4 regions of the Paenibacillus sp. J31R34 genome follow, and region 1 is predicted to be linked to each of the others. Evidence: riboswitches for the same ligand, from Rfam matches in the RefSeq annotation. Region 1 holds a riboswitch; each other region holds the start of a gene.
What was found. A riboswitch is a leader RNA that binds a small molecule or an ion and turns the genes downstream of it on or off. The one in region 1 is predicted to bind cobalamin.

Region 1 (7,316 bases):
TGCGAGCTAGCTTTTATTCGTTCTACCGACAACCTTCTACTCAGCGTTCTTCGCGCATTCAGCAGATCCCACATTTACAGCCTCAGCAAGCGTCGCAAATAAAGCATGGGTATACGGATGCTTGAGCTTTCCTTCCTCCCACTGACTGAACGTTTCTACGATTTCGCCCTGATACATGACGGCAACTCGGTCGCACAGCTGACGGGCAAGCCCCAGATCATGCGTAATGAATAAGTAGGACAGCTCTTGCTGCCGCTGAATTTGCTGAAGCATCTCCACAATAGATGCCTGTGATAAAGGATCGAGACTGGCTAACGACTCGTCGAAAATAATCAAATCCGGCTGCACGGCCAGCGCTCTTGCGATGCATACACGCTGCTTCTGTCCGCCGCTTAGCTGATGCGGCAGCTTCTCCAAGAAGCTTTCATCCAAGCCGACGGCACGTATAAGCTGCACGCTGGCCTCCCGAATTTCCGGCGGACGCTTCGCGTCAAAATTGCGCAGCGGCTCCGCAAGCACTTCCTTCACAAGCATTCGGGGATGCAGCGAGGATGCGGAATCCTGAAGCACAAGCTGTACGCTTTTGTATACCTGCAGATCCTTCATATGAGGTCCATGAATAGACTGGCCGCCGAGCAAAATTTGCCCGGAGCTCAGCGTTTCAAGCTTCATAATGAGCTTGGCTAATGTGCTTTTCCCGCTGCCGCTTTCTCCAACAAGCCCAAGCGTTTCACCAAGGTGCAGCGCAATATCTACCTGCTTCACAGCTTGAACGGACGCCTTGCCGTCCTGCGTCTTGAGCCCTCTTCGCCTTCTCAGCAGCCGCAGCGGATATGCCTTGGACACCTGACGCAATTCCAATATGATCATAGGGCGCTCCCTTTCGCATGGACTGAGGTTATCCCGCTGGGCTGCATCGTAATCACACGATCCGCGAATTTGCGGACGCTTTGCTCGTCATGCGAAATGAGCAGCACCGTCAGGCCAAAATCCGCCTGCAGCTGCTTCAGAAGCGTTAGCACCCGGTCGCGATTGAGGGCATCCAGCGCCGTCGTTGGCTCATCGGCAATAAACAGCGTCGGCTCCGTGCTCAGCATCATCGCAAGCAGCACCCTCTGGCGCATGCCTCCGCTTAGCTCAAAAGGGTATGCGTCCAATATCAGTTCCGGGTCCGCAAAGCCAATACGTTGCAGCAGCATATACAAATACGATTCCATTTCTTTGCGCGATCGCTTCGCCTGCAGCTTCAGCGTCTCGACCATCTGCCTCCGCACCGTGCGGATCGGATCAAGTCCGCTTAGAGAATGCTGAATGAGCAAGGCGATTTCCTCTCGGCGAAGCTGCTGCATGCGGCGCTCATCATAACGGGAAATATCATCGCCCCCGTAAAAAATTTGCCCTCCTGTCAGGCGCAGCCCGGTTTCCAGCAGTCCGACAAGCGCATGGGCCGTCATACTTTTGCCACAGCCGCTTGGCCCTACAAGCGCAGCCATTTCACCAGCATGAAGCTCCAAGGAAACATTTTGGACGATAGGGCACCATTTTCCAGCCTGCTGCCGGGAAATTTCTATATTTTGAACGCAGAGCAGCGGTGCATCGTTAAGGTTGGCGCTGTTGATAATGTTCGTGCTGCTTTCCGCCATCTTACACCTCTTTCGGAACGTAAGCGTTCTGCTCTTTAAATCGGTCGCCAATTAATTGGCATGATAACACGAAGCTCACGATCGCAAGCCCCGGAAAAATCATGACATGCGGCGCCAGCTGAAAATAACGCGTAGCATCATGCAGCATGACGCCCCATTCAGGAGTCGGCGGCTGCACGCCTAGGCCGAGAAAAGATAGACCGGCGATGAGCAGCACGATTTTGCCAATGTCCAGCGTACTAAATACAGCAATTGGCGCTGCAATCTGCGGCAAAATATAACGGCGCATAATTCGCAAATGAGAATTACCGGACATGCGGGCTGTAATTAAGTAATCCTCTTTGCTTACCTTAAGCACAAGCCCGCGGATAAGCCGGACATAATTGGCCCACCTCACGATAACAATCGCAAGGATCATATTCGTAAACCCGGGTCCGAGAATGCCCACAATCGCAATCGTCAGCACAAAATCGGGAAAAGCGAGCGTGCCGTCCATCAGCCGCATGAAAAAATGATCGGTGCGTCCGCCAAAATAGCCGGTCAACAGCCCGATCGGCAAGCTAATGCATAAGCTCAATCCCAAAATAACAAAAGCAATCGAAACAGTCGTCCGAATGCCGTACAAAATACGAGATAAAATACAGCGCCCCAAATGATCGGTGCCAAAAGGGTATTCGCCGCTCGGCGACAGAAGCCGATTGGATAAATTGACCTGCAGCGGGTTATGAGGCGCGAGCCATGGGGCAAGCAAGCCCAGCAGTACGATGACTGCAAATAGGCCGATGCCAAGCAGCAGGCTTGTATTCTTTTTCTTAAAAAGGGTCCGCATAAAAAAGGGTACCTCCTAGCTTGCCCGCAGCCGCGGGTCCAAGCGCACATAAAAAACTTCAACCGCCAAATGGATCGCGACAAACAAGAAGGAGGTGAATACCACATAACCTTGAATGACCGGATAATCCCGCGCCGTTATCGCTTCAATAATATATTTGCCTACGCCGGGCCAGGAGAAGATCGTCTCAACGATCACATTCCCCCCCAGCATAAAAGCAAAGCTTGTCCCCAGCATCGATAAAATCGGCAAAAACGCATGCTTAAACACTTGGAAGATTAAAATCCTTCCCTTGGACAAGCCTCGCGCACGCGATGCCTTGACGAAATTCTGGCTGTTCATCTCGAGCATATTCGTCCGCAAAACCCGGGCATATACCGCACCAAGTCCGAGCCCAAGCGTAACCGCCGGCATTAAGAGGTGAGCAAGGCCGCCGCGTCCCATGGAAGGCAGCCAGCCAAGACGGACCGAGAAAAAATAAATCAATAAAAAACCGAGCCAAAAGGAGGGGATCGAGGCGCCAAGCAGCGCCAGCAATCGGCCCATCCGGTCAAGCAGCCCTGTTGAAAAGATTGCGGTGGCGAGGCCGATGAGGCAGGTTGCCAGCAGCATGACAAATGCACCAGCAGAGGCCAGCTCCAGTGTGGCGGGCAGCCTTTTAAGCAGTTCGCCAGCAACTGGCTCCTTGGACATATAAGATGTCCCCCACTGCCATGTAAATACATCGCCAAGCCAGCGTATATATTGGCTCCATAAGGAGTCTGTCAGCCCCATTTCCTCCCGCAGTGCGTCAATCGCCTCCTGTGAAGCCGGGATATTGTGCGTGGTCAGCAAAATTCTCGCCGGATCGCCCGGAGACACCCTCATTAAAATGAAGGTAAGCGTCGCTACGCAAAAAATGACAAGCAGCATTTGCATGGCGCGTTCGAGCCAAAAACGAAGCATACTTAGGTACACCCTTTACTTAGGTGATATCGACTTCAGCTGTCACATAATAATATTCTATCGGATGCGGAATAAAGCCCGTTACCCCTTTTTTCACGCCAAATACATTGTCGGGGTGTACGATAAACGACTGCGGCAAATCTTCATTAATAATGTCCTGAGCTTCTATCGCAAGCGCATTGCGTGCTTCTGTAGCAGACGTTTCGTTCAGCTTGTTAATAACCGTCTCAAGCGGCTTCGATACATAATGGCTGACATTCGATTCGCTAGCTGATTGATAGAAAATGTTCAAGAAATATTGCGGATCGCCCGTGTGTGCCGTCAGCATGCTGTACATAGCAAGATCCCAATCGGACTTCGCCAGCTCAGCATCAATATTTTCAACCTTGCGTATTTTCACGGTAATGCCTTCATTAAGCAGTTGGTTCTGAATAACCTCTGCCATTACGGACAGCTCTGGGCGGTGCGGGAACGTAAGGAGCGTCGCCTCGAATGGCTTGCCTTCCTTCTCCCACATGCCAGCCGCATTTTTCTGCCAGCCGCCAGCGGTCAGCAATTGCTCCGTCGTTTCTCCTGCTGCTTGCTCCGCTACTTTGCCAAATGGCAAAATTTCCGGGAACGGGCTTTTCGCTTTCGTGCCATAGCCACGCATTACCGATTCAATAATTGCCTCGCGCGGAATGGCTTGATCTACAACCTCGCGGTTTGCTTTTTCTTTAAACAAAGCAGAATTCATATTAAATAATACCATATGTGTACGAACCGATGGTGCAGATAGCACTTCCAGCTTGCTGTCCTTCTCTACCAGCTCAATGCTGTCAATCGGAATGTCCGTTGCAACATCTACTTCGCCAGCTTGCAGCGCCATCAGGCGGGTATTGCCATCGGTTACAAACTTCATTGTCACTTCCTTAAGCTTCGCCGGTTGTCCCCAATAACCATCATAACGCTCAACAACAAGCGATACGTCTTTCGTAAACTGCTTGATTTTGAAAGCTCCCGTCATGGCCGGGTAGCTGCCCGCTTCCTTCATGCTGTCGACATCAAGAATAATCGTGCTTGGATCAGCCAAGCTGGAAATGATAGCCGAGTTCGGCTGTGTTGTTATAATTTTCAGCTCATCCGGTGCAACCACTTCCATATCTTTCACCAGCAGCAAATCCTTCGCCAGATGGCTATTTTCAATGGAACGAAGCAGCGAAGCCTTCACGCTTTCTGCATCCATCTTTTTGCCGTCGTGAAACGTTACGTTGTTCTCCAGCTTGAGCGTCCACGTGTTAGCATCCTCCTGCTTCCACTCCTTCGCAAGCCAAGCGGCCGGCTGCAGCTGCTCATTCAATTTAATAAGCGTTTCCCCTGCGCCAGAGCGCATAACGTCCCAGCTGTCATCGCCATGCGGATCAACGCCTGCTGGGTTCCAGGTGTACGCCATTGTCAGTGTTTTATTTGCGGCAGAAGCATTGTTTTCCCCGGCAGCATTGGTGCCCTTCCCTGCGTTTGAGTCAGCATTCGTGCTGCATCCTGCAAGCACCAGCATCAGGCAAACGATCATCATTCCAAGTGACAAGCTAAATGGCTTCTTCGTGTTGTTCATTTTTCTTTTGTCTCCCCTTCTAGTAAGCGTAAACGGCCGAAAGCCGTCCTGTGGCGGCAAAGCTACCGTTTCGCGTAGAAATATAGAGAAAGGATAGAAAAATCATATCCTTTCCTATATTTTAAAAAAAGCATCCCCGACCCTTAAGAAAGCAGTCAGAAATGCTTTTATGATAAATAACTAAACCTTATCTGCGTCTGCTCGTCATGGAGCAGCAAATAATCGTTAGACATTTTGCAATAAATGGGCATAACCAACCACCTCCCTAAGCACCGTAGGTCAAACAGTGATGTTAAAACAGGCAGGTCTCCTGACTTGGGGCCTCCCTCTCTTCCCTTCCCGGCTAGGGCGAGCATCTGCAATTCGTCCTGCGACGAAAAGAAGCTCATCAGCCAGTGGTTCATTTGTGAGGGGAGCGCAGCTTAATGAGTTGATTAGCTGCTGCCCTATACAGTGGCGGGTCCGTGTCGGCCTTTAACCGAACTTCCCTTTTAAGCGAACTAAGGCCTATATGTCCTTGCCTTCGTGCCGCACCTATTTTCATACAATTATGAAGTTTTGCAGGCTAATCAGCCTATCTTGTCCGTAATCCACTCTTAATCTTAGGGAGGAAGTGCTGATCTGTCAACATTTTGATTTAGATAAGCTTTAGTTCCATCATAATGCACACGCCCCAGTGTCTTAAACAAGCTAAATGAAAGGTTTTTCAATATAAAACTTTCATATTTTTTCCAGTAATGATATATTGAAAATACTTCACGCATGATGAGCTTATTTATTAAGTTAGTCCAATAGATACTCTATCAAATAGAAAAGGAATGATCACATTGCCGGTGAAAATCCTTCCAGTCGAAGTAAAACAAATTATTGATTCCTATTGGTTTTACAGTGATTTTTATTCGATTATATCTCGCGTAGATTCGAAAAAAATGTGGTTTATGAATAATTATATTAATTTATTCGATATTCCCGATCCAAACCAATTATATACCTTTTTCTACAATGGTTATTATAGAGATAAAATGGTTGAGTTTTATGACTGCCCTTTTATTGATTTTCAGCGGATAGCGATAGACAGGCGAAGCTCGACTATTTTGAATAATGACCTGCTTGATTTTATTAAAGCATCGATTGACGGCGGCTACTATGTGATCGTTATGATCGACCGTTTTTATATAAAAGAATATGAAATTTCTGCGAAATCCCCACATGAAGTCATGATAAATGGGTATGATGATGCCAATAAAAAGCTATATTTTTGTGACAATAATGCCAATGGAAAATACTCAACGAATATCACCTGTGATTACGAGGCTTTTAGCAGAGCGTTTCATTTATTGGAAATCGAAGCCCATGATTTTAAACAGCATCTTTATTTATTGAAGCCTCTCGAAAATAACGACTATGCTTTTTCTCTAAAATACGTGAAAAATACGATGAAAGCCTATCTCTTATCTAGGGCACATACGGATGAATATTACAACGAAGCTACAGGCACACCCGGGCTAACCTTCGGCATTAATGTATACGACAAGGCCTCCGATTATTTAAAATATTTGGCTCAAGAGGAGGTTGTATTTGATATTAGATCGTTTCACCTGCTTTACGACCATAAGAAATGTATGACTATGCGATTAGACTACATGATTAATAACAAGCATTTGATTGATGATAATCAAATTTTGAACAGATGGAGAAAGCTGGAGGCGGCTGTGCATGCTGTAAGAAATTCCATTTTAAAATATTGGCTTACTCGAAGCTCGGACGCTTTGTACAAGCAAATGGAGCAATTGCATAAATTAAAGGAGACGGAAATGGGTTTGCTGCAGGAGGTTGTGGACCAGTTGAAGGATGGTTAATAGAAGCCATACCGTTTATGGTGACTGCATGGCTTCTCTTGACGCTTTAGGCAAAGTGAATGGTGAGCATGGACGAGTTTACTTTTTTCCACCAGAAGCTAGCAAGTCAGCCACTTCTTTCATCGTTTCTCTAATTGTAATACTGTCTGCCAGATAATATTTGTCTTGGTCGAGTAGATGTACCTTTCCATTCTTGACTGCCGGCAATCCTTGCCATAAGCCTGATTTCTGAAGCTCATTGTAGTCTTCCTCATCCTCTACAATGAGCAGTAGATGATCCCCTACATACTCTGGAAGCAGCTCCTGCGAGACGACAACCGCATTTTTCCAACGATCCATATTCATTTCTGCCTGAACCTTATCTACTGCTTTGGCTTGTAAGGCTGTCCTCACGACATACCCACCAAAGTTAGTACTCAAATAAATTCGCAGTCCGCCTTCCTCGA
Region 2 (7,316 bases), on a different contig from region 1:
CAAATAAGTCAGCCCAAATTCCTTGCGAATGCGCTGGAGCAGCTGGATGACCTGCGCCTGTACAGAAACGTCAAGCATCGACGTAGGCTCATCCAGTACAAGAAACTTTGGGTCCAGCATCAAGGCTCGAGCAATGACGATTCGCTGTATTTGGCCGCCGCTTACCTGATGTGGATACCGCGTCAGCACCTCCGCCCTCAGCCCGACAACGTCTATTAGCTCAAGTGCCTTTTCCATGGCTGCTGCCTTATTCATTAGTCGATGCAGCAGCACCGGCTCAAGCAGACTATCCAGCAGCGTCCGCCGAGGATTAAGCGCGGAGTGCGGATGCTGAAACATGATTTGCAGCTCCCGGCGCAGCGGCCTCATCTGCTTCATGGAATACCCGCTAATATCGGTTCCTTTATATAAAATACGGCCGCCATCAGCCGAAATCAGCTTTAGCAGCAGACGCGCAAGTGTCGACTTGCCGCTGCCGCTCTCCCCGACCAGCCCCAGCGACTCACCTTCAGCAATTTGAAAGGTTGCTGGCTCCACCGCCTGATGGCCTCTGCCTGTTAGCCAGTTGCTCCGATAGCGTTTGTGCAGCTCAATCATTTCAAGCATAAAGAAAACACCTCGCTTTGTGCTGGGAGACTGCTTGCGGGACGGCTGTAGGCAAGGCAGCTGTAGGCTGGGCGGCTGCTTGCTGACCCTCAGCCATGCCGCCTACTTGGTCAACTGGCTTATTCGTTATGTTGGTGTGAGCTGCCTTGTAAAAATCAGGCTGCTCGGCTTCGCAGCGTGGCATCGCTGAAGCACAGCGATCATAAAACTTGCAGCCAGCAGGCCTATCCGTCAAGCTCGGCGCTGTTCCAGCTATCGGAATCATGCCTCTGCTAGGCATCGATGCGATTAATCCGCGCGTATAAGGATGCATCGGCTGTGCAAACAGCTCCTTCGCTGGCCCCTGCTCAATGATTTGACCGGCATACATGACGCCCACTTCGTCGCAAAGCACCCGCGCTACATCCAGATCATGCGTGATGAGCAGCAGCGCCGCGCCTGTGCGCCGTGCCATATTTGCCAGCATTTCCGTCACCTGGATGCGGATTAGAGCATCGAGCCCTTTCGTCGGCTCATCGGCAATAAGCAATGACGGGCTTCCGGCAAGTCCCATTGCCGCCAGCACACGCTGCTTCATTCCGCCGCTTAGCTGAAAGGGGTAGCGCCGCAGCTGCTGCTCCGCATCCGGCATATTCATCGCATGCAGCAAACCAGCCGCCTCAGCGTTGACCTGCTTGTTCCCCGCTCTCCCGCCATAAGTGCGAATCGCCTCGCGAAGCTGGCTGCCAAGCGTCAGAACTGGATTGAGAGAGCTTGCAGGATTTTGCGGAATGAGGGCGATTTCCCTTCCCCGTATTTGCCTCATTTCTTTTGGGCTCAGCTGCAGCAAATCTCGGCCTTTATACAGAATGCTTCCACTGACGGAAGCATGTGCGGGAATCAGCCTCACCAGTGATAGACCTAGCACCGACTTGCCGCTGCCCGTCTCGCCAATCAGTCCAAAAATGCGGCCCCGCTTCAGCTCAAGCGTTGCCCCTTCAACCGCCTGCACAAGCCCTTCCCTTGTCTGAAAGGAAGCATTAAGCTGCTTGATTACCATAAGCGTATCGGTCAACATCATTCCTCCTACAGCAGTGAATGCTCTTTCTCCGTCCGTGTATCCAGCTTATCGCGAAGACCATCACCCAGCCAATTGATGCATAGGGATACAGCGGCTATACAGAGTCCGGGTGCGAACATTAGATGTGGATAGCTGCGAAAATATGGCCGGGCATCGTTCACCATCACTCCCCAATCTGCCGCTGGCGGCTGCAAGCCTAGACCGAGAAAGCTAAGCGAGGCGATAGATAGAATCACTCGCCCAATCCGAATCGTGAACAATACAATAAGCGGCCCCAATAAATTCGGAAGCATATGCTTGCTGATTATGTACGCATGGCCCGCCCCTAAAGCACGGATGCCTTCCACGTAGCTTTCTTCGCGTATTTTCATAACCTCGCCGCGCACGACCCGGGAAAAATCTGCCCATGAGGTGAAGAGAAGCGCGATAAACAGGCTTTTCACACCGGGACCGAGCGTACCTGCAATGGCCAGCATAAGCGCAAGACCCGGCAGTCCTTGAAAAATGCTAACCACAATTTGTATGGCTTCATCGATCCAACCGCCAGCATAACCGCTTATGGTTCCGAGCAGCAGGCCGACTAGCATTGTAGCGAGCGTAACAGCTACCGCCAGCAAGATCGACACCCTTCCGCCATATAAAATGCGGCTCAGCACATCCCGACCCAGCGTGTCTGTTCCTAGCCAATGTGCAGCGGATAACGGTGTAAGCCTTTCCGCCATATTAATCTGATTCGGGTCATAGGGAGCAAGCAGCGGTGCCAGCAAGCTGGCAATCAGAAAAAAGGCAAGCACGCCTGCAGCCAACCTATAGGATATCTTCATCGAAGCTTCCCTCCCAGCCTGATTTGCGGATGAGCAAGCCCATAGCATAAATCCGTTGCCAAATTGAACAGGACGTAAATGAGACCGGTAAATACGACATAGCCCTGAATGACCGGATAATCTCTGCGAAAAATACCGTCCATCGCAAAGCGTCCGATGCCTGGCACCGCGAAAATAACTTCCACGATGACGGAGCCGCCAACAATCGCTCCAAAATAGCTGCCGATGACCGTGAGCAGCGGAATACAAGCATTGCGCAGCGCATGCCGAAGCACAATGAAGCTCTCACGCAGCCCCTTAGCCCGGGCCGTCAGCATATAATCTTTATTCAGCTCCTCCAGCAGCGCCGCACGCGTTAGCCGCATCAATATGGCGCCTGTACCGGAAGCAAGCACCGCGGCTGGCATAAGCAGATGCTTCCATGTCCCATAGCCGCTGGTTGGGAGCAACTGCAGCTTCTCCGACCATAAGGCCATGAGCATGATCGCCAGCCAAAATCCGGGAATGGAAACCAAAATCAGCGCAAGCGCCCTGCCGATATGATCAAACAGCCGATTGCGCCGAATCGCCATGAGCATGCCGCATGGCACGCCAAGCAGAATGGCGAACAATACAGCTAACAAAGATAGGCTTAAGGTTGCAGGAAGGCGGCGCAGCAGCTCGCCGCTAACCGATTCCTTCGTCATATATGACGTTCCCAAATCACCTTGTACCGCCTTTGATAACCAATGTCCATATTGAACGAGCAGCGGATCATTCAGCCCCATCTCTTCCCGTTTCAAAGCAATTTGCTCTTCGGTCGGCTGGCTGAAGCCGTTCATGCTGAGCAGCTCGACAGCCGGATCACCCGGAGAGGCGACGCTTAATGCAAAGGCTATAAACGTAATGCCGATCAGGACGGGAACAGCCGCCGCCAACCTCCGAATGAAATAGGCCATCTTATTGTACCCGCTCCAGCTGCGGCAGCGTTGTACCATACACAAGTGCCCCGTATCCGGTAATTTCTTTGCTGAACGCAATTAAGCTCGCATCATTAAACAGCGGAATCGTCGGCAAATCCTCGGCTGCAATATCCTGCAGCTCGTTATAAATCGCAGCGCGATCATCCATATTCAGCGTCGTCTTCACCTGATTCAACAGCTCATCCACACGGGCATTGCTGTAACCGAGCGTATAGCTTTTATTGCTTGAGCCTTCGCTAGCCATATAATTGTTTAAAATCGAATAAGGATCGCCGTTCGGCAGCCCCTGAATGGCCAAAGCCAAATCGAAGTTTCCTTGTGCCTGTGCTTCCTTGTAAGCTGCGCCATCCAATATTTGAATCGTAACGTCCAGCTGCAATTGTTGAAGCACAGCCTGAAGCAGCTCGGCCTGCGCTTTATACGGATAACGGTCAAGCCCATAGGTTGGCACAATTAGCGTAACCGCCTGCCTGCTATCGCCAAGCACCTCATGCGCCAGAGCAATTGCCTTTTCCGAATCATGAATGGCAGGAATGTCCTTGTAAAACGGCGAGGTCGAATTTAGAATGTTGGCTGTAGCGGTCGGATAACCCAAATACAGCTCCTTCACCAGCTGCTCGCGGTCAATGATCAGGCTCAGCGCCTGACGCATTTTCACATCATTGAAGGGCGCTTTGGCACCGTTCGGATGCAGATAGTGAGAAATCGTCGATTTTGCCGTCGAAACAGCAAAGCGGTCATCCTTCAGCAGCTCCTCGGCAAGGGCAGGAGGAATAGCTCCCAAATCCATGACGCCCAAAATCTCGCCAGATTTCAGGGCAGCCAGCCTTGTATCAGGATCCGGTATGACGCGGACGCGGATTTTTTGAGCTTTTGCTTTTTCGCCATAATAGCCGTCGTAAGCTTCTAGTAGAGAAAATTGATCCTTCTCATGCTGCACAAGCTTGAAAGGCCCTGTCCCTTGCGGCAGGCCGTTGAAATCGCCGTTGTCGTCAAAATTATTCGGGCTGTACATCGGACTTGAGAAGTTGATCATTGAATACAGCAGCGTCGGCTGCGGATTTTCGAAAACAAGCTTAATCGTGCTATCATCAACCTTCACGACTTCCTGAAGGCTTGGGTATGAATTGTTGATGTCGAGCGTATAGAACGGCGAGCTTTTCGGGCTCACCTGCTTGTAACGGGCAAAATTTGCAAGCGCCGCGTCCGCGTTGAATGGCGCACCATCGTGGAACGTCACGCCTTTGCGCAGCATGAAGGTCCATTCCTTGCCATCAGCGGACATTTCCCACGCTTCCGCCAGCTTTGGAGCAGGCTTTCCATCCTCAGAAGCAGCAATTAGCGGCTCCCATACGTATAGAATAGTGCTCGTGTAATAAGCATCTTGTGGTCCTGGTGCTAAATCCCGCGGCGCAGCCAGCACGATTTCTTCAGAAGCAGCATCCGCAGCGGCGGAAGGAGCAGCAGACTGCTGCGACAGCCCATTATTGCTGCTCGGTTCATTGGAGCCATTGGCACCACTGCAGCCCATCAGCGCCAGCAGCAAGCAGAGGCTGAATAAAACACCCATTCTTTTTTTATTTCTTGCCGTTTGTGTACGTTTCATCTTCTCTATTTCCTCTCCCTCTAGTAAAATCATCTTCCTGTAAAAATCCGCAAAAAAAAGACAGCTCTGCCTCCAGTCATAGGAAGGATAGAGCTGCCTGTTATTGTTATTTTCCATCATAGCAAATAAGCATGCGCGCTAACACTTCCCTATTCTCCGTAGGTTACAGCAGTGTTGTCAGAACAGGCAGGTCTCCTGGCTACCGGAAATAATGCTGCAAGCTGCCTTCCCATTCTCGCTAAGCGAGATCAGTGGCCTTGTAGCTTCAGCTAATCCGTAACAGTGGCGGGACCGCGTCGGTTTTGCACCGAACTTCCCTTTTAAGCTCCAGCCGCAGCTGTCGCACCTTATTCCCACAATTTTTCAGTTGTTTGCAAATCTGGTTGATTATATACCAGCCCTTTCATTTAAGCAACCTTTCCACTCCGCTTTCCTTTGTTTATTTTCTGATATAAAATAAAGTAGATAGCATTTCGTAACTGGAGGGAACGACTGATGAAACCACAATTTCAGCCTTTATTTGAACCATTCACTTTCACGAATGGCATGTCTGTACATAATCGTATTGTAATGGCGCCAATGACAACCTGCTCGTCCAATCCGGACGGTACAGTGCCTGATGAGGAGCTCGCCTACTACAGCCGTCGCAGTGCGGGGCCCGGCATCGTCGTTACAGCATGCGTCTACGTAAGCCGCAACGGCAAAGGCTTCCCGGGCGAATTTGGCGCGGATACCGACGAAATGATCCCAAGCCTCAAGCGTCTGGCTGATGCGATTAAAAGCCGCGGCGCGAAGGCGATTTTGCAAATTTTTCATGGCGGAAGATCCTGCTTTCCTGGCCTAGTGCCGAATGATGATTTGGTGAGCGCCAGCAGCATTGCCCAGCAAGAAGGCGGTATTGTACCACGCGAGCTAACCGAGGATGAAATCAAAGCGATTATCGCCGACTTTGGCGAAGCGACCCGCCGAGCAATTGAGGCTGGTTTTGACGGCGTAGAAATTCACGGTGCCAACGGCTATCTGCTGCAGCAATTCTACTCCCCTGCTTCCAATGTACGTACCGACGATTGGGGCGGCTCGCTCCATAAACGGATGGCTTTCCCGCTCTACGTCGTTGAAGCCGTTCAGAAAGCCGCAGCTATAGCGCCACAGCCATTTCTGGTGGGCTATCGCTTCTCGCCTGAGGAGCCTGAAGAGGAAGGCTTGACAATGGAGCATTCGTACCATCTGGTTAACGCTCTAATCGAGCAGAAGCTGGATTATTTGCATGTGTCGCTTAATGATTTCTGGTCGAAGCCGCGCAGAGGTGAACAGGATTCGCAAAGCCGCATGGCCTGGTTCGTCGAAAAATACAGCGAGCACATTCCATTCATCGGAGTTGGCGGCATCACAACTGCCGAAGAGGCTCTGCAAGCGAAAAACTCCGGCGTGCCGTTCATCGCCCTAGGCCGCGAGCTCATTATCGACCCGGATTGGACGGAGAAAATCAAGCAAGGTAACGAGCAGGATATTGTGACTACGCTGTCCAAGCAGGATCAGGAGCGTCTTGTCATCCCGAATGGCTTGTGGGGAGCCATTACGCATGCGCCAGGCTGGTTTCCGATAACGGAATAATTGCAAAGTCCACCCTATCGATCACAAATAGGCACAAGGTGAAACGGGCCGCGCCGTCCTTTGGCGGCGCGGCCCGTTTCAACCCGAGAAATATAGGAAAGGATCGCGTTACGATATCTTTTCCTATATTTATAATAATGGCTCCGGCTCATCTTTCATGAGTTGGAGCCATTCTTTTTCTCGCTCAACTGGCTGCCTGCTCCTTTCTGTTTTACAAAATAACAATTTGACATTTCTATAAAAGTAGATATACTAATCCTCATGGATACTTTATCAATACTTAAAGCTGTGTCTAACGAGAAACGGTACCATATTTTAAAATGGCTGAAAACACCTGAGGAGCATTTCGGGCCTCAATGCCATCTAACCGATGCTTGTCAGTTTGCTGGAGGCGTCTGCGTTGGTTCGTTTGCTGAAAAATCGGGCCTTGCGCAATCCGTTATATCCGGCTATTTAGTGAAAATGCATAAAGCAGGCTTGCTGGAGTCGAAGCGGATCGGACAGCACACTTATTACAGACGCAATGAAGCTAACATTCGGCTTTTCAAAGAAATGATTCAGGATGAGCTATAACCTTGCTTATGCCTGTTCATTTCATGCTTTTATATCTATTTTTATAGAATTATAGATTTTCCATTCGATTA
Region 3 (7,316 bases), on a different contig from region 1:
GCAGCTAGCCATTTTTGGATGGCTTATGCTGTGGACGGTTGGCTACGCGAAAGTGCCTGCCAAGCTTTATATGGCGCTGCTTTTCTCCTCTTGCTTGCTGTTCGTTCTCAGCTTGCCAGCGCTGCTTATTGAATTCACTAGCAGCAGTAAAAGTGGCAGCGCAGCAGGAAGCCTGGCAGCTGAGAAAGCAGGCTGGGTGCTCGCTTCATGGGAGCCGATCAGCTTGTATGTGCCGGAAGCATCCTTAGGTCTGGCCGGACCTATTTTCACGCGTATTCTTGCTTGCTTGGCTTGCATGTTTTTCATCACCTTGACTACCCCGTTTCCCGAGCTGCTGCAGGTGCTGAAGCGGTTGAAAATGCCGCAAATTGTACTGGAGCTCATGATCATTATGTATCGCTTCATCTTTCTGCTGCTGGATACGGCGGGGGCTATGCTGATCGCGCAGCGCGCACGGGGCGGTCAACATGGTTTTAGAGGAAAGCTGCAGGGTACGGCAGCTATTGCCGTGCGGCTCTTCGTCAAGACGATGCATCGATACAAGGGGCTTTCGAATGGGCTAATGGCAAGAGGATTTACGAATGAGATCCGCCTTGCTCCTGCTGCAAAGCGGACGGTTCGCCTCCGATATTGGGCGGAAGCTGGGCTAGGCATAATCATTTTACTGGCAGCAGAGCTATGGCTTCGGTATGGAGGTGAATAAGCTGGCAGGCAACGATCAGACATCAACCATTATGGAAATGAACAGCGTAAGCTATGCATATCCCGGAACGGACAAGGCCGCTTTAAACGGGCTTGAGCTGCGCATTCCAGCAAGCAAGAAGGTAGCGCTGTGCGGGCATAATGGCTCGGGCAAGTCGACACTTTTTTTGCAGCTTATTGGCATTAATCGTCCGCAATCCGGTTATGTCAGCTGGCGCGGCGAGCCGCTTTCTTATAAGCCCAGAGAGCTTGCCAGCTTGAGACGGCGCGTTGGTCTTGTTTTTCAGGACCCGGAGCATCAGCTCATCTTAAATACCGCTTATGAGGATATTTCTTATGGGCTGCGCAATGCGGGGCTTCATGAAGAGGAAATTAACAGGCGTACGGGGCGTATCATCCAGCAGCTGAACTTGCAGGAACTGGCGCATAAGCCGCTGCATCATCTCAGCCTGGGGCAAAAGAAGCGTGTCGCTCTTGCCGGCGTGCTGGCGCTGGAGCCGGAGCTGGTACTGCTTGATGAGCCGGCTGCTTATCTCGATCCGATATCGGAGCAGCGGCTGATGGCTGAGCTGGACCGCATTCATGCGAGCGGCATAACTCCGGTTATGGCCACGCATGACATGAATATGGCCTATGCTTGGGCGGACTGGATTTTTATTATGAATGAGGGCCGCTGTATATTGGAGGGTACGCCGGAGACGGTATTTCGCGAAGGCGAGCGTCTCAGAAGCCTTGGACTCACGCTGCCAATGGTGCTGGAAGCATGGGAGGCTCTGCCGTCCAAGCTGAGGGGAACACAGCCGCCGCCGCGCACGCTCGAACAATTTAAAGCGGCTGTAAAATCTTTTGTTGTATAAAAACACGAAAGTGTGTATAGTTATACATGTTGCTTGAAATAGTAGGAAAGGATATGATTTTTCCATCCTTTCTCTATATTTCTCGGACTGAAACGAGCTGCGCCGCCAAAGGACGCGACAACCGTTTCACCTTGTATAAATAAAGATTGACCAACTAAATAGCGAGGAATAAGGTGCTCTTGCGTAACGTCTTGAGCTTAAAAGGGAAGTCCGGTGCAACACCGGCGCGGTCCCGCCACTGTAACAGCGGAGTTCTGCACAATAAAGCCACTGGCATGATGCCGGGAAGGCGAGCGCAGCGATGATGATGCTGGAGCCAGGAGACCTGCCTTATTCTATACACTGCATTACCTACGGGAGATAGGGAGGTGTTAAAGATGGCAGCCATCGTTTGTTGAAACGAGGGGCGTCTTTACCCACATTTCTGTACAGGGTAGGACGTCCCTTTTTGTATTTAATCGTTTCTGGCTGGCAGCAAATCGGATGTATAGGGAAAGGCCGCCGCGAAGAAATTCGCTCGCAATGCCATAAGTATATATCTGAGTTTGTTGATGAAATAACAAAGAATTATAACTTCCATCCACTAGGGTGAATAATGAAAAACAGGAGGCAATAAAAATGAGTCAAGTAAAAAGCAGCAGTTTGGGATATCCGCGTATCGGTGAAAACAGAGAATGGAAAAAAGCGCTGGAGGCGTTCTGGAGCGGCAAGCTTGCGGAAGCGGATTTCTTGAAGCAGCTGGAGACGATTCGTCTAAACCATCTGCAATTGCAAAAACAGGCCGGAATTGATCTCATTCCGGTAAATGATTTTTCGTATTATGACCATATCCTTGATACAGCGGCTATGTTTGGCGTCGTGCCTGAGCGCTTTGGTTACACAGGCGGCCCTGTATCGGTAACGACCTATTACGCCATGGCGAGAGGCAATAAAACGGCGTCGGCATCCGAGATGACGAAATGGTTCAATACGAACTATCACTACATTGTTCCTGAGCTGAAGGGCATTACGCCGGCTCTGACCGAGAACCGTCCATTGATCGCTTACCGCGAGGCAAAGGAAAAGCTGGGCATCGAAGGCAAACCAGTCATTGTTGGACCTTATACATTCCTCAAGCTTTCTAAAGGTTATGCCGCTTCTGAGCTTGCTACGGTTGCTGCCCAGTATGTGCCGCTGTATGCACAGGTGCTGCGCGAGCTGGAGCAAGAAGGCGTGCAATGGGTACAAATTGACGAGCCTTCGCTCGTAACAGATGTTTCTGATGCAGATTTGGCGCTTGTTCAAAGCATTTATGCACAGCTTCATGAAGCGGCACCTAAGCTCAATTTGCTGCTGCAAACGTATTTCGAATCGGTTCAGCATTTTGCTGCAATCGCGGCTTTGCCTGTACAGGGCTTAGGCCTGGACTTCACAGCCGGCGCTGAAAAGAACCTGCAGCAGCTTGAGTCGATCGGCTTCCCGCAGGATAAAGTTCTGGGTGCAGGTGTAATTGATGGCCGCAACATTTGGCGGGCGGATCTTCAGGAGCGCAAAGCGCTGCTTGCCCGCATTGCTAAAGTCGTGCCAAACGACCGCCTAATTGTAAGCTCCTCTTGCAGCCTGCTGCATGTACCTGTATCGGCGGCTCTTGAAACGGCACTGCCAGCAGAGCTTGCAGGCGCACTGGCGTATGCCAATGAGAAGCTGGAGGAAATTGCCGTTCTTGCAACTGCGCTGAATGAAGGAGAAGCAGCGGTAAAAGAGGCGTTTGATCGCAATGCAGCCGCTTTGGCTGCACTTGCCGCATCGCCGTCCCGTGGCCGTGCAAGCGTTCATGCCGCTGTAGCGAGCATCGATGCACAGCCGTCGGAGCGCAAAGCGGTATTTGCAGAGCGCCAAGTGAGCCAGAAGGAACGCTGGCAGCTGCCTTTCCTGCCGACAACGACAATCGGCAGCTTCCCGCAAACGGCGGAAGTACGCCAAGCAAGGCAGCAATGGCGCCGTGGTGATTTGGGCGAGGAGCAGTACCGCGTATTCATTAAGGAGCAGATTCAGCATTGGATCAAGCTGCAGGAAGAGATTGGCCTTGATGTGCTCGTTCATGGGGAATTTGAGCGTACGGATATGGTTGAGTTTTTTGGAGAGAAGCTGGAAGGCTTTGCTTTCACGAAAAATGGCTGGGTGCAATCCTATGGCTCGCGCTGTGTAAAACCACCAGTCATTTACGGCGATGTGCAGTTCAGCAAGCCGATGACTGTCGAAGAAACCGTTTATGCCCAGTCGCTGACTTCTAAGCCGGTGAAAGGCATGCTGACAGGCCCGATTACGATTTTGAACTGGTCGTTTGTCCGCAGCGATTTGACTCGCGAGCAGGTTGCTTACCAAATCGCACTTGCCCTGGCAGAAGAAGTGAAGGCGCTGGAGGAAGCAGGCATTGAAATGATTCAGGTGGATGAGCCTGCCCTTCGCGAAGGCTTGCCGCTTAAACGTGAAGATTGGGAGCAATATTTGAACTGGGCGGTGCTTTCCTTCCGCTTGTCCACTTCTGACGTTAAGGATACGACGCAAATTCACACGCATATGTGCTATTGTGAATTCCATGACATTATTGATTCCATTCGCGCGCTCGATGCCGATGTTATCTCCATTGAAACATCCCGCAGCCACGGCGAGCTGATTCACAGCTTCGAGGAGCACACGTATGAGCTGGGTATTGGCCTTGGCGTATACGACATTCACAGCCCGCGCGTGCCGGAAGTAGAGGAAATGACATCGATGATCAAACGCGCCCTGAACGTGCTTGAGCCAGAATTGTTCTGGATTAACCCGGACTGCGGACTTAAGACTCGTGGTGTAGATGAGACAGTTGCATCGCTGCGCAATATGATTCAAGCGACGGAACAAGTACGGGAGCAACTGGCTAAGTAATGAAGTAATTGTAATGATCAGGACGATTCGTATCGTTGTTCATAGGGTATGAATATTAAAAAAGCTCCGCTTGCGCTGATTGGCGCATGCGGAGCTTTTGCTTTATTTGAAGCGGGGATGGTCAAAGCCGGGGGAGCGGGGACATGGCAGGCAGGAAAACAGGCCAATATAGACAGGTAATGCAATTCTGCCTGCTGCAGCCGCCCGCCTAAATGGTCTCTGCCGCGGGATTCATCAGGCAATAGCCAATGCCCCATACCGTCTGAATCAAGGAGGCAGATTCGGGGTGGACGCGGTTCAGCTTTTCTCTGATCCGCTTTACATGGGTATCAATCGTCCGGTAATCGCCGAGCGATTGATAGCCCCAAATTCGCCGCATTAAATCCTCGCGGGAAATGGGCTGATTGATGTTGGCTGCCATAAACCTGAGCAGCTCATATTCGCGGAACGTCAGCTTTACCTTGCTGTTTCCGGCAATCACTTGCCTCGAATCATAATCGAACACGAGTCCTGGCAGCGTAAGATCAGGTGTCTGCTTGCGCTGCAAGGCGCGATAAGCAAACTCCGAGGTGCGGCGAATGATCGCCTTAATGCGGTACATCAGCTCGCGCGGGCTGAATGGCTTAACGACATAATCGTCGGAGCCCGCTTGGAAGCCGTCGAGCCGGTCATCCTCTTCGCCACAGGCGGAAAGCATAATGACGGGTGTCGATTTTTTCTTCTTGAGCTCGCGGCAAAATTCAAGCCCGTCCATCCCCGGCATATTGCGGTCCAGCAAAATCATTGAATAATTGTATTGCATCGCCTTAAACAAGCCGTTGATGCCGTCGGAGGCTTCTTCGACGATCCAGCCTTCTTTTTTCAAAAATAACTTGAGCAGCTTGCGGATATGCTCCTCATCATCAACAATCAGAATGCTATATGGTTGCTGAAATGCCATGGCTCAACACCTCATCTTTATGTTTAAATTCATTACTGATAACAATTATCATTATCATTGCATGCGACCCCCATTGTTGTCAACTAAAAAACCTCCGTTTCTTGCCACATTAGCCGAAGGGTAGTCGCGAAAAAGACACAATTGCCTATGAGTGCGGATACAGTACGGCTGCTGCTCCCAATCGTCGTCAGGCTGTCCTCTTTCGAGCAGACGGGGAGCAGAGTATAATGGTGAAATGCAGGTTATGGATGAAGGAGAGAGCTCGGTGGCCCCCTTATTAACATTGGATAACGTATCAAAATATAGAAAACATCCCGAATGGATTTTTGAAGGGATTACAGCACAGGTGCAGGCCGGGGAGCGTATTGCGCTGCTGGGCACATCCGGTCAGGGCAAAAGCACGCTGCTGCGAATCGTGTCGCTGCTTGGTGAGCTGGATGCGGGAACGCTATTGCTGAAAGGACGGACAAGCATCGAGTGGAAGCCCGAGGAGTGGCGGCGCATCGTGTGTTACGTTGCTCAGACGCCGGTCATGCTGCCGGGATCGGTCGAGCACAACTTGCGCACGGTAAGCGAGCTGCAAGGGAAGCCGTTCGATGACGCGCTGGCGAGGCGCTGTATGGAAGGCGTCGGCCTTGGGCATATCGAATGGAGCAAAGAGGCGGAAAGCTTGTCTGGCGGGGAAAAACAAAGGACAGCCCTTGCACGGGCATTAGTGCTCCGTTCCCCGCTGCTGCTGCTGGATGAGACGACTTCATCGCTTGATCCGAAGAGCAAGCGGCAGGTAGAGCAGTTTCTAAGCGAATGGTGCTCGAAGGAAGGCACGGCATTCATCTGGATTACTCATGATCTAGAGCAGGCACGGCAAATAAGCGGGCGTATCTGGTTTATGGCGGAGGGCAGGCTGCTGGAGCAAAGCGCTACGGAAGCTTTTTTCACAAATCCCGGGTCAGAGCAGGCGCGCAGCTTTTTACATAGTCAGCATGCGCCGGAGCAGGGGGAAGACCCGCATGAATAATATTGCGCTCGCCTGCACGCTGGTATTTGTCGCCATTACGACATTTATCTCAATGAAGCAAAAGCTCGGCCTGGAGAAGGAGATTATTACAGGTACGCTTCGCTCCGCTGTGCAGCTGCTGTTTATCGGTTTTTTGCTGCATTTTATTTTTGAGACGAATCATCCGATTTTTATTGTGCTTATTATTATTTCAATGATTACGGTTGCGTCATGGAATGCCGGCTCCCGCGCCATGCCGGTTAAGGGTATCCGGCTGCGCATTGCGCTTACATTGGCAGGCACGGAGGCGGTAACGCTCGCCTTGCTGCTCTCGCTTCGCATTATTGAGGCTGAGCCAAGGTATATCATTCCGGTCAGTGGGATGATTATCGGCAGCTCCATGATCGTATGCGGCCTCTATTTAAACCATATGAAACGGGAGCTTGAAGCGTCGCGGGGAGAGATTGAGACGCTGCTGGCGCTTGGAGCGACGGCGAAGCAGGCGATTCGCCAAGCGGTGCGCCGGGCGGTGCGCTCCAGTCTCATTCCCACGCTGGACGGCATGAAGACGGTCGGACTCGTGCAGCTGCCAGGCATGATGACAGGGATGATCGTCGCCGGGGCAGACCCGATTGAGGCGGTCCGCTATCAAATATTGATCGTATTTGCGATGTCGGCTTCGTCGTCGCTGACGTCAATTGTGCTCAGCATGCTGACGATGCGGCTGTGGTTCGCTAAAGATAACGGCAGGCTGCTGTAAGCAGCTTGGAAGGTGTTTACTTAGAGGAGGGACGATGAAGTGGAAAGAAGGGGTATTTTTCAGGGGCAATTAATGCAGGCCGAGCAGTATCCGCGAGTGGTAGCCTATTATTTTAAGGAATGGAATGGCTTCGAAATGGCTTACCATCAGCAT
Region 4 (7,316 bases), on a different contig from region 1:
TGCGATAGATGAGGCGCAGCAGGTTCTCGATAACGCAGGCAATTACACGCAGGATCAACTGGATAATGCCGCTAATCAGTTAAATGCAGCGGTTCAAGTCTTCAATGCCGCTGTAATACAAGCGGGCATCCCGACGGCGCTGGGTGCGGCGATCACAGCGGCGCAGCAGGCGTTAACGGATCATCCGCAAGGAACAGATGTAGGGCAGACCTCGGGAGGAACTCGCACCGTGCTGGAGAATGCGATAGATGAGGCGCAGCAGATTCTCGATGACGCAGGCAATTACACGCAGGATCAACTGAATACTGCCGTAAACCAGTTAAATACAGCGGTTCAAGTCTTAAATGCCGCTGTTATACAAGCAGGTATTCCAACGGCGCTAGATGCCGCGATCACGGCGGCGCAGCAGGCGTTGACGGATCATCCGCAAGGTGCAGATGTAGGGCAGACTTCGGCAGGAGACCGCACCGTGCTGGAAACTGCGATGGATGCAGCGCAGCAGGTTCTCGATAAAGCAGGCAATTACACACAGGATCAACTGGATACGGCCGTAAACCAGTTAAATGCAGCGGTTCAAGTCTTTAATGCCGCTGTTATACAAGCGGGTATTCCGACGGCGCTGGATGCGGCGATCACGGCGGCGCAGCAGGCGTTGACGGATCATCCAGAAGGTACGGATGTAGGGCAGACTTCGGCAGGAGACCGCGCTGCCCTGCAGACCGTGATAGATGCAGCGCAGGCTATTGCCGACGATGCGGAAAATCAATCTCAGACTCGTTTGGATGAAGCTACTGTCAGTTTGAACGACGCTATGGCGGTATTTGAAGCTGCTTGGGTAGGGATGGTGCTAACCGCATCGGCCAATGATTTGTACGGAACGAGCGACACGCTTCGCTTTACGGTATTTTACGGATATGAAGTAACCGTGATAGGGACACCGGTCGTTCCGATCATGGTTGGAGACAATTCCGCCACTCAGACGGTATATGCCCCATATATGGGAGCGCGCGGCGAGGCAGTGACAAAGCTTACTTTCGAATTCGAAGTTCCTGCTGGGTTCGCGGATGTTGACGGAATTGAAGTTGCTGCATCATTAGAGCTCCCGAACGGTGCAAGCATCGTTCGCACCTCCAGCGGACGCCCGGCTTCGCTAACTTACGTAGCACCGGACGCGAACGGAATACGTATCGTGGCGATACCGCCCGAAGTTGCCCTGACGGTTGCACCGAACGGATCGGAACGTAAAGCGATCAGTGTGATTGCAAGCGTGTACGGCGGAGCTGCGGGAAATGCGCTGACGCAGCTCCGTTGGCTGCCTGGAAGTCTTAGTGGGGTTGATTTTGCCGGTGGAACGAAAGGAACCGATATTTTGGCCACACCTCAATTCACCATTACTGCCAACGGCGACTATACCGTTTATGCCCTAGACGAAGCAGGCAATGAAGCAGTGAAAACCATCACTGTTACTGGGATCTCAACCACGTCTTCGTCGGATAACGGCAATCGACCTGTCACATCGGGGACGACTGTGAAGTTAGATTCGAATGGCGGGATTACAATTCTTGTCGATCCATCCGACATCAAACAAGTCAAGCGTTCGGACGGCACGGTGATCGAGCAAGTCATCCTCCCTGAACGGACGAGGGAGCAAGTGCTGGAACTCCTGAAAGATGCGATGGAACCGTTTGTCAGCATTATAATCGGCAATCGGGAGCAAGCGGTACAGGCACAGTTTCAAGCTGACTGGATCGCGGATATGGTGAAAGCTAATTCTAATACAATTATCGAGGTGAGGTTGAACGATTCTAGCTACCAATTGCGGTTAAGTGCGATCGACCTGATCGGCTTGGCGGAGCGTCTCGACGCGGAAATATCGAATTTGACCGTGAACATCATACAGGTGCTGGCCGGCGAGCATATTCGACAAGAGATCAATCGGATCGGCGTTTCCCAAGGTTTTACTGTTTTCGCCGACGTCATTGACTACAAGGTGTTGGTCGAAGCAAACGGGCAAATGTTGGAGGTGCACGACTATGGCGGATCATACTCGATCCGGACCATTAAGTTGGACCAAGAGAACACAAACGGTAACCTGGTTGCCGTTCAGTATATCCCGGAAAACGGAACCGTCGTTTTTGTTCCGGCAAAGATGGAAACCGGTCCAGACGGCACTAACGAAGCGATTCTGAACGTGCCGCATAACAGCTTGTACACAGTCGTAAATGTGCAAGCCCGAACGTTCGCCGATTTAACCGGACACTGGGCGAAAGCGGATGTGGAGCATCTGGCGTCCAAGCTGCTGGTGAACGGCGTGGCGGCCGACCGTTTTGACTCAGAAGGAACCATTACACGAGCGGAATTCTCAGCCTTGCTCGTTCGTGCGCTAGGGCTATCCGTGAAGGAGAGCGAGGGCGGTGATCGTTTTGCGGATGTCCCTGCATCCGCATGGTATGCATCTGCAGTAAATGCGGCAGTGGCTAGCGGGCTGGTTAGCGGCATCGGTGCCGGCCGTTTTGCGCCTAACGATCCAATTACCCGCGAGCAAATGGCCGTTGTGATTGCTGGTGCCTTAACCTTCACCAGCCATGGAACCAGTAGCGATGGGCAAAAGGGAGGCCATCTGGATGCTTTCACGGATCGAGACTCCATTTCTTCATGGGCGCAAGCTGCGGTAGTCCGAGCATCGGAAGACGGCATTATGAAAGGAATGGAAGACGGACGCTTTGCCCCGAGGGAGAATGTAACGAGGGCGCAGGCAGCGGTTATACTGAAAAGGTTCCTGCAATATGTACATTTTATCGATTAAATCAAGCAAAGAGATCAATTCAAAATGAATCGAAATACTCATTCATAGAATCATCTGTATAACGATAGTGAAGGAGCTTGCCTCGTGGCAGCTCCTTTTTGTCGTACAAGTAACTGGCAGATAAGTGTGAAATATCGGTTGACAAGAAAATGGTCTAAATGAAATCCACGAAATCATGGGGCTGTTTTTGTCTCATTTGATCTTATAGCCCACATAAATGATGGACAAGCTTATTCATAAGACGAAATGCAACCGTTTGGACGCTTATGCCGTATAAATAGTGCTCTGTGCCATACAGGCGGAAAGGAAGAGATTAAACATGACCATTCGTTCAGGAAAAAGCATACTTTTAATCATTGGAATGTTATTATTAGGAGGATGCTCGTTGTTCGAGGATGCCAAGCAGGCGGTCAATTCCGTATCGAGCTCGGCCGACTATGTGACGGGGGCGGCTTCGTACATGCAGACGCTGACAAGCTTCAGCGAGCAGGCGACGCAGCTTGCGGAGCAAGCCGTAAACGATGCGAGTGCACGCGCCGATTATAAGGAGCAGCTGGTAGCTGTGCAGGACTCGATCAAGCAGTTTGGCGAGCTGCAAGCGCCGGATTTTGCCAAGGATGTCCATCAGACCGTGGTCGATTATAATTTGAAGCTGCAGGAAAGCATTGATGCGGTGCTGAAGCAGATCGAAGACGGCAAAGCATTGGTTGACGCAACGGAAATTCCAAATACGATTAACAAAATCAACGAGCTGTTAAATCAAGTAAATCAACTTCAGCAGCTGGTGTCGTAACGGTAAAGAGAGGAAGAATGAAAGATGAAAGTAAATATTTTGCATGCTAGCATGACGAACTCTAAGGAATCTGGTTTCGTGGGCAAGGTTCATTTTGAAGTAGAGGGCCAGACGAACCAATACGAAATTGCCCTTCACAGCCGCAAGGCGACTGAGTGGGGCTACGGTTTATTTTTTCTGAATGAATCGGGCAAGGAAGAAGATCTTTTAGCGGTCGAGGATGAGCTGGAAGAGGATGATGAGCTGTTTGATTCCCTCGTGAAAGCGGCTTGGGAAACACTGGAGAAGAAATAAACCTTTACGCGTATATGGCTGAAGCCGTCCTCTGACGGCAAAGCTGCCGTTTCGAGGGTGCAATATAAGCCCATTTATAAGTGCAAAACTTATAAATTCTTATATTTTGAAAAATAGAGCTGGCGCAAGCCTGGACATGCAGTCCATGCTTGCGCTGGCTCTATTTACGTCTAGGCTGATGGCATAAACGCACTTGTCGATCATACAATCTAATGTTATCATTAAGATTACAATTTAATAGGAAGGGAATAAGTGTCAGCAGGCGCTCAAGGCGCCCAAGTTGACTTAATAGGGAAGTCGGTGAGAGACCGGCGCGGACCCGCCACTGTATGAAGCGACTGACGCTTCAAAGCCAGGAGACCTGCTTATTTCAACGACACTGTAAACCTACGTGGATATTAGGAAGGTGTTAGAGATTGGATGGCCCTTCGCTGTCTGCGTTTAACAAGGACATTGGTCTTTTCAAGCATTTCTAACACATAGCGTTAGAGGTGCTTTTTTTGTTGGATAGAAATTGTAAATTGCTACATAGAAGGAGTTGGGCATCAATGAGTGAAGCAGGCGTCGGCAAGCTGTTAATTATCGGATTCGGCCCAGGGAGCTTCGAGCATATTACGAAACGCGCCCGTGAAGCGATTCAGGAGAGCGATATAGTCATCGGCTATAACACGTATGTGGACTTGATTCGGGAGCTAATCAGCGATCAGGCGATTGTGCGGACAGGGATGACGGAGGAGGTCAGCCGGGCGCAGGAAGCGGTGCGCCAGGCGGAGAACGGCAAGAAGGTTGCCGTTATATCAAGCGGCGATGCGGGCGTGTACGGTATGGCAGGACTCGTGTATGAGGTGCTGATTGAGAAGGGCTGGAAGCGTAATGGCGGGGTAGAGGTTGAAGTCATTCCCGGCATTTCCGCCATTAACTCGACAGCGTCCCTGCTCGGCGCACCGATTATGCACGATGCTTGCACGATCAGCCTAAGCGATCATTTGACCCCTTGGGAGCTGATAGCGCGCAGAGTAGAAGCGGCAGGACAAGCGGATTTCGTCATTGCGCTTTATAACCCGCGCAGCGGCAGAAGAACACGGCAAATCGTGGAGACGCAGCGTATTTTGCTCAAATACCGTTCGCCAGATACGCCGGTTGGCATTGTGAAAAGCGCGTATCGCGACCGTGAGGATATTGTCGTGACGACGCTTGCCCGTATGCTTGATCATGATATCGGCATGCTGACAACGGTCGTTATTGGCAACTCCACAACCGTTAATTATGATGGGCTGATGATTACGCCGCGTGGCTATCAGCGCAAATATACGCTGGGTGAAGGCGCGCAGCCTTTGAAGCCTCACCAGCGTCTGCAAGAGAAGAATGAGCCGTGGGCACTTCATACGGCAGGAATGCCGGAGCTCTCAGGTGATGGAGACTATCCTGAGGATGAATATGATAGGGCGGACTCTTTGGTGGAGCGGGAAGAGCCGCAAATGGCGGTGCCAGACCAGCCGAGAAATGAAAATGGGCAAGGCGGCGGCGTAGCCGTAGCCATAGCACCTCCAGTCGCACCCGTGAAGCCTGCTCCAGCTCCGGTTGATAAAGCTGCTTCATCGAAGGTGGAGTCAGCCGCGATGCCAGCTGTCTCGCCACTTCATTTGGCGATGGAAGCAGTACTGCTTAATGATCGCAGCAAGGGTATAGAGCCTAGTGCGGCATATGTGGAAGCTGCGAGCCGATTGCCTGTATTTACGCAGCAATCGGTTTTGGAGTTCGCCGTAAGCCCGGGTGTAGCGACGAAGAACTTTACTCCCCAGCAGTTGGTGGCACTGGCGCAGGCGGTTGGCGAGAAGGGCTCGATTGAATATACACCGCATCATCATCTGCTTGTGCGGATTCCGACGTCTGATCCAGAAAGCGTTACGGCAAAGCTGCGTGCGGATGGCCTCAGTCTGGCGCCGATCGGTGATGTTTTGCAACTGAAGGCTTGCGATTTTTGCAATCTGGAGAAGGCGGAATCGGTTCCATATGCCGATGAACTGCAAGAGAAGATCGGCGGCATGGCCATGCCGAAGGAGCTGCGTGTCGGGTTCAATGGCTGCGGCATGGCTTGTTATGGCGCAGTTAACGAGGATATCGGCATCGTGTATCGCCGTGGCAAATTTGATTTGTTCCTCGGCGGCAAAACCGTCGGCCGCAATGCACATGCGGCGCAGCCGGTTGCCGAAGGCATTGCAGCCGAGGAAATCGTGCCACTGATTGAACGCATTATTGCACTGTATAAATCGGAAGGCCATCCGAATGAGCGCTTTCATAAATTTTTTAAACGGATGGGTCAAATAGAAGGCTATCGCTATCAAGAGCTGCCTGTTTTTCATATCGAAGACGCATTGTGCGGAGACTAGCTACAGCAAGGGAGATGAAGGAAGATGGATGCGGTTTTATTTGTAGGGCACGGAAGCCGGGATGAGAGAGGAAATGAAGAGGTGCGCGAGTTTGTCGCCTCTGTAGCGTCAACACTGAAAGCAGATTTGGTAGAGCTGTGCTTTCTGGAGTTTGTCACGCCGACGATGAAGCAGGGCTTTGATATTTGCGTATCAAAAGGGGCGACTCGGATCGCCGTTATTCCGATTACGTTATTTTCGGCAGGGCATGCAAAGCTTCATATGCCTGCGGCAATTGATGAGGCAAAGCTGCGTTATCCAGCTATAAATATTATTTATGGACGGCCGATTGGCGTTCACGATCAAGTGCTGGAAATTTTGACCTCCCGCCTTGGCGAAGCCGCTGCGGCAGAGGAAAGCGAGCTTGCTGATACGGCTATTTTGATCGTCGGTCGGGGCAGCAGCGATGCCGATGCGAACAGTGAGCTATTTAAAATTTCCCGTTTGTTCTGGGAGCGCCTTAAAGTCAAATGGGTCGAAACCGCCTTTATTGGCGTAACGGCGCCTCTGATGGATGAAGGTGTAGAGCGCTGCCTCAAGCTGGGCGCGCGTAAAGTTATTATATTGCCGTACTTCCTGTTTACCGGCGTTTTAATTAAACGGATGGAAGCAGCGATGGAGCAATATACGGCTGCTTATCCGGAAACGGAATTTGTGCTTGCGGAATATTTTGGCTTCCACCCGCTGCTTAAAGAGATTTTGAAAGATCGCGCCGCAGAAGCGCTGCAGGACGAAGTGAAGATGAACTGCGATATGTGCCAGTTCCGCCTGCAGGCGATGAAAGATCATGACCATCACCACCACCATGATCATGATCATGACCACCATGACCATCACCATCATGATCACGATCACGGGCATGATCATCATGACCATAATCATGAACACCATGCGCATGATCACGAGCATCATCATGAGGGCCATACGCATGAGCATAACCATGAGCACCATGATCACGACCATGATCACCACGACCACGAGCACCTTGAAATTG

Region 2: it holds a riboswitch for cobalamin, as region 1 does, so the genes downstream of both, AC50YG_RS09870 (ABC transporter substrate-binding protein) here and AC50YG_RS28330 (ABC transporter substrate-binding protein) in region 1, are expected to answer to the same signal.
Region 3: it holds a riboswitch for cobalamin, as region 1 does, so the genes downstream of both, metE (5-methyltetrahydropteroyltriglutamate--homocysteine S-methyltransferase) here and AC50YG_RS28330 (ABC transporter substrate-binding protein) in region 1, are expected to answer to the same signal.
Region 4: it holds a riboswitch for cobalamin, as region 1 does, so the genes downstream of both, cobJ (precorrin-3B C(17)-methyltransferase) here and AC50YG_RS28330 (ABC transporter substrate-binding protein) in region 1, are expected to answer to the same signal.

The regions. Positions count from the first base shown of each region.
Region 1 is NZ_JBXENU010000014.1:56,190-63,505, reverse strand. It holds gene AC50YG_RS28350 (ABC transporter ATP-binding protein) at 37-870, opposite strand; gene AC50YG_RS28345 (ATP-binding cassette domain-containing protein) at 867-1,643, opposite strand; gene nikC (nickel transporter permease) at 1,645-2,472, opposite strand; gene nikB (nickel ABC transporter permease) at 2,488-3,417, opposite strand; gene AC50YG_RS28330 (ABC transporter substrate-binding protein) at 3,437-5,011, opposite strand; cobalamin riboswitch at 5,295-5,564, opposite strand; gene AC50YG_RS28325 (hypothetical protein) at 5,839-6,870, shown strand; gene AC50YG_RS28320 (ABC transporter substrate-binding protein) at 6,949-7,316, opposite strand, start outside.
Region 2 is NZ_JBXENU010000003.1:108,740-116,055, reverse strand. It holds gene AC50YG_RS09890 (ATP-binding cassette domain-containing protein) at 1-606, opposite strand, end outside; gene AC50YG_RS09885 (ABC transporter ATP-binding protein) at 599-1,663, opposite strand; gene AC50YG_RS09880 (ABC transporter permease) at 1,672-2,490, opposite strand; gene nikB (nickel ABC transporter permease) at 2,487-3,428, opposite strand; gene AC50YG_RS09870 (ABC transporter substrate-binding protein) at 3,430-5,058, opposite strand; cobalamin riboswitch at 5,227-5,424, opposite strand; gene AC50YG_RS09865 (NADH-dependent flavin oxidoreductase) at 5,554-6,672, shown strand; gene AC50YG_RS09860 (ArsR/SmtB family transcription factor) at 6,934-7,245, shown strand.
Region 3 is NZ_JBXENU010000005.1:403,252-410,567, forward strand. It holds gene cbiQ (cobalt ECF transporter T component CbiQ) at 1-703, shown strand, start outside; gene AC50YG_RS16760 (energy-coupling factor ABC transporter ATP-binding protein) at 690-1,559, shown strand; cobalamin riboswitch at 1,714-1,906, shown strand; gene metE (5-methyltetrahydropteroyltriglutamate--homocysteine S-methyltransferase) at 2,178-4,466, shown strand; gene AC50YG_RS16770 (hypothetical protein) at 4,515-4,646, shown strand; gene AC50YG_RS16775 (response regulator transcription factor) at 4,675-5,406, opposite strand; gene AC50YG_RS16780 (ABC transporter ATP-binding protein) at 5,672-6,424, shown strand; gene AC50YG_RS16785 (ABC transporter permease) at 6,417-7,163, shown strand; gene AC50YG_RS16790 (AraC family transcriptional regulator) at 7,203-7,316, shown strand, end outside.
Region 4 is NZ_JBXENU010000001.1:1,335,614-1,342,929, reverse strand. It holds gene AC50YG_RS05430 (leucine-rich repeat protein) at 1-2,806, shown strand, start outside; gene AC50YG_RS05425 (DUF6376 family protein) at 3,192-3,599, shown strand; gene AC50YG_RS05420 (hypothetical protein) at 3,624-3,893, shown strand; cobalamin riboswitch at 4,127-4,276, shown strand; gene cobJ (precorrin-3B C(17)-methyltransferase) at 4,442-6,283, shown strand; gene AC50YG_RS05410 (sirohydrochlorin chelatase) at 6,308-7,316, shown strand, end outside.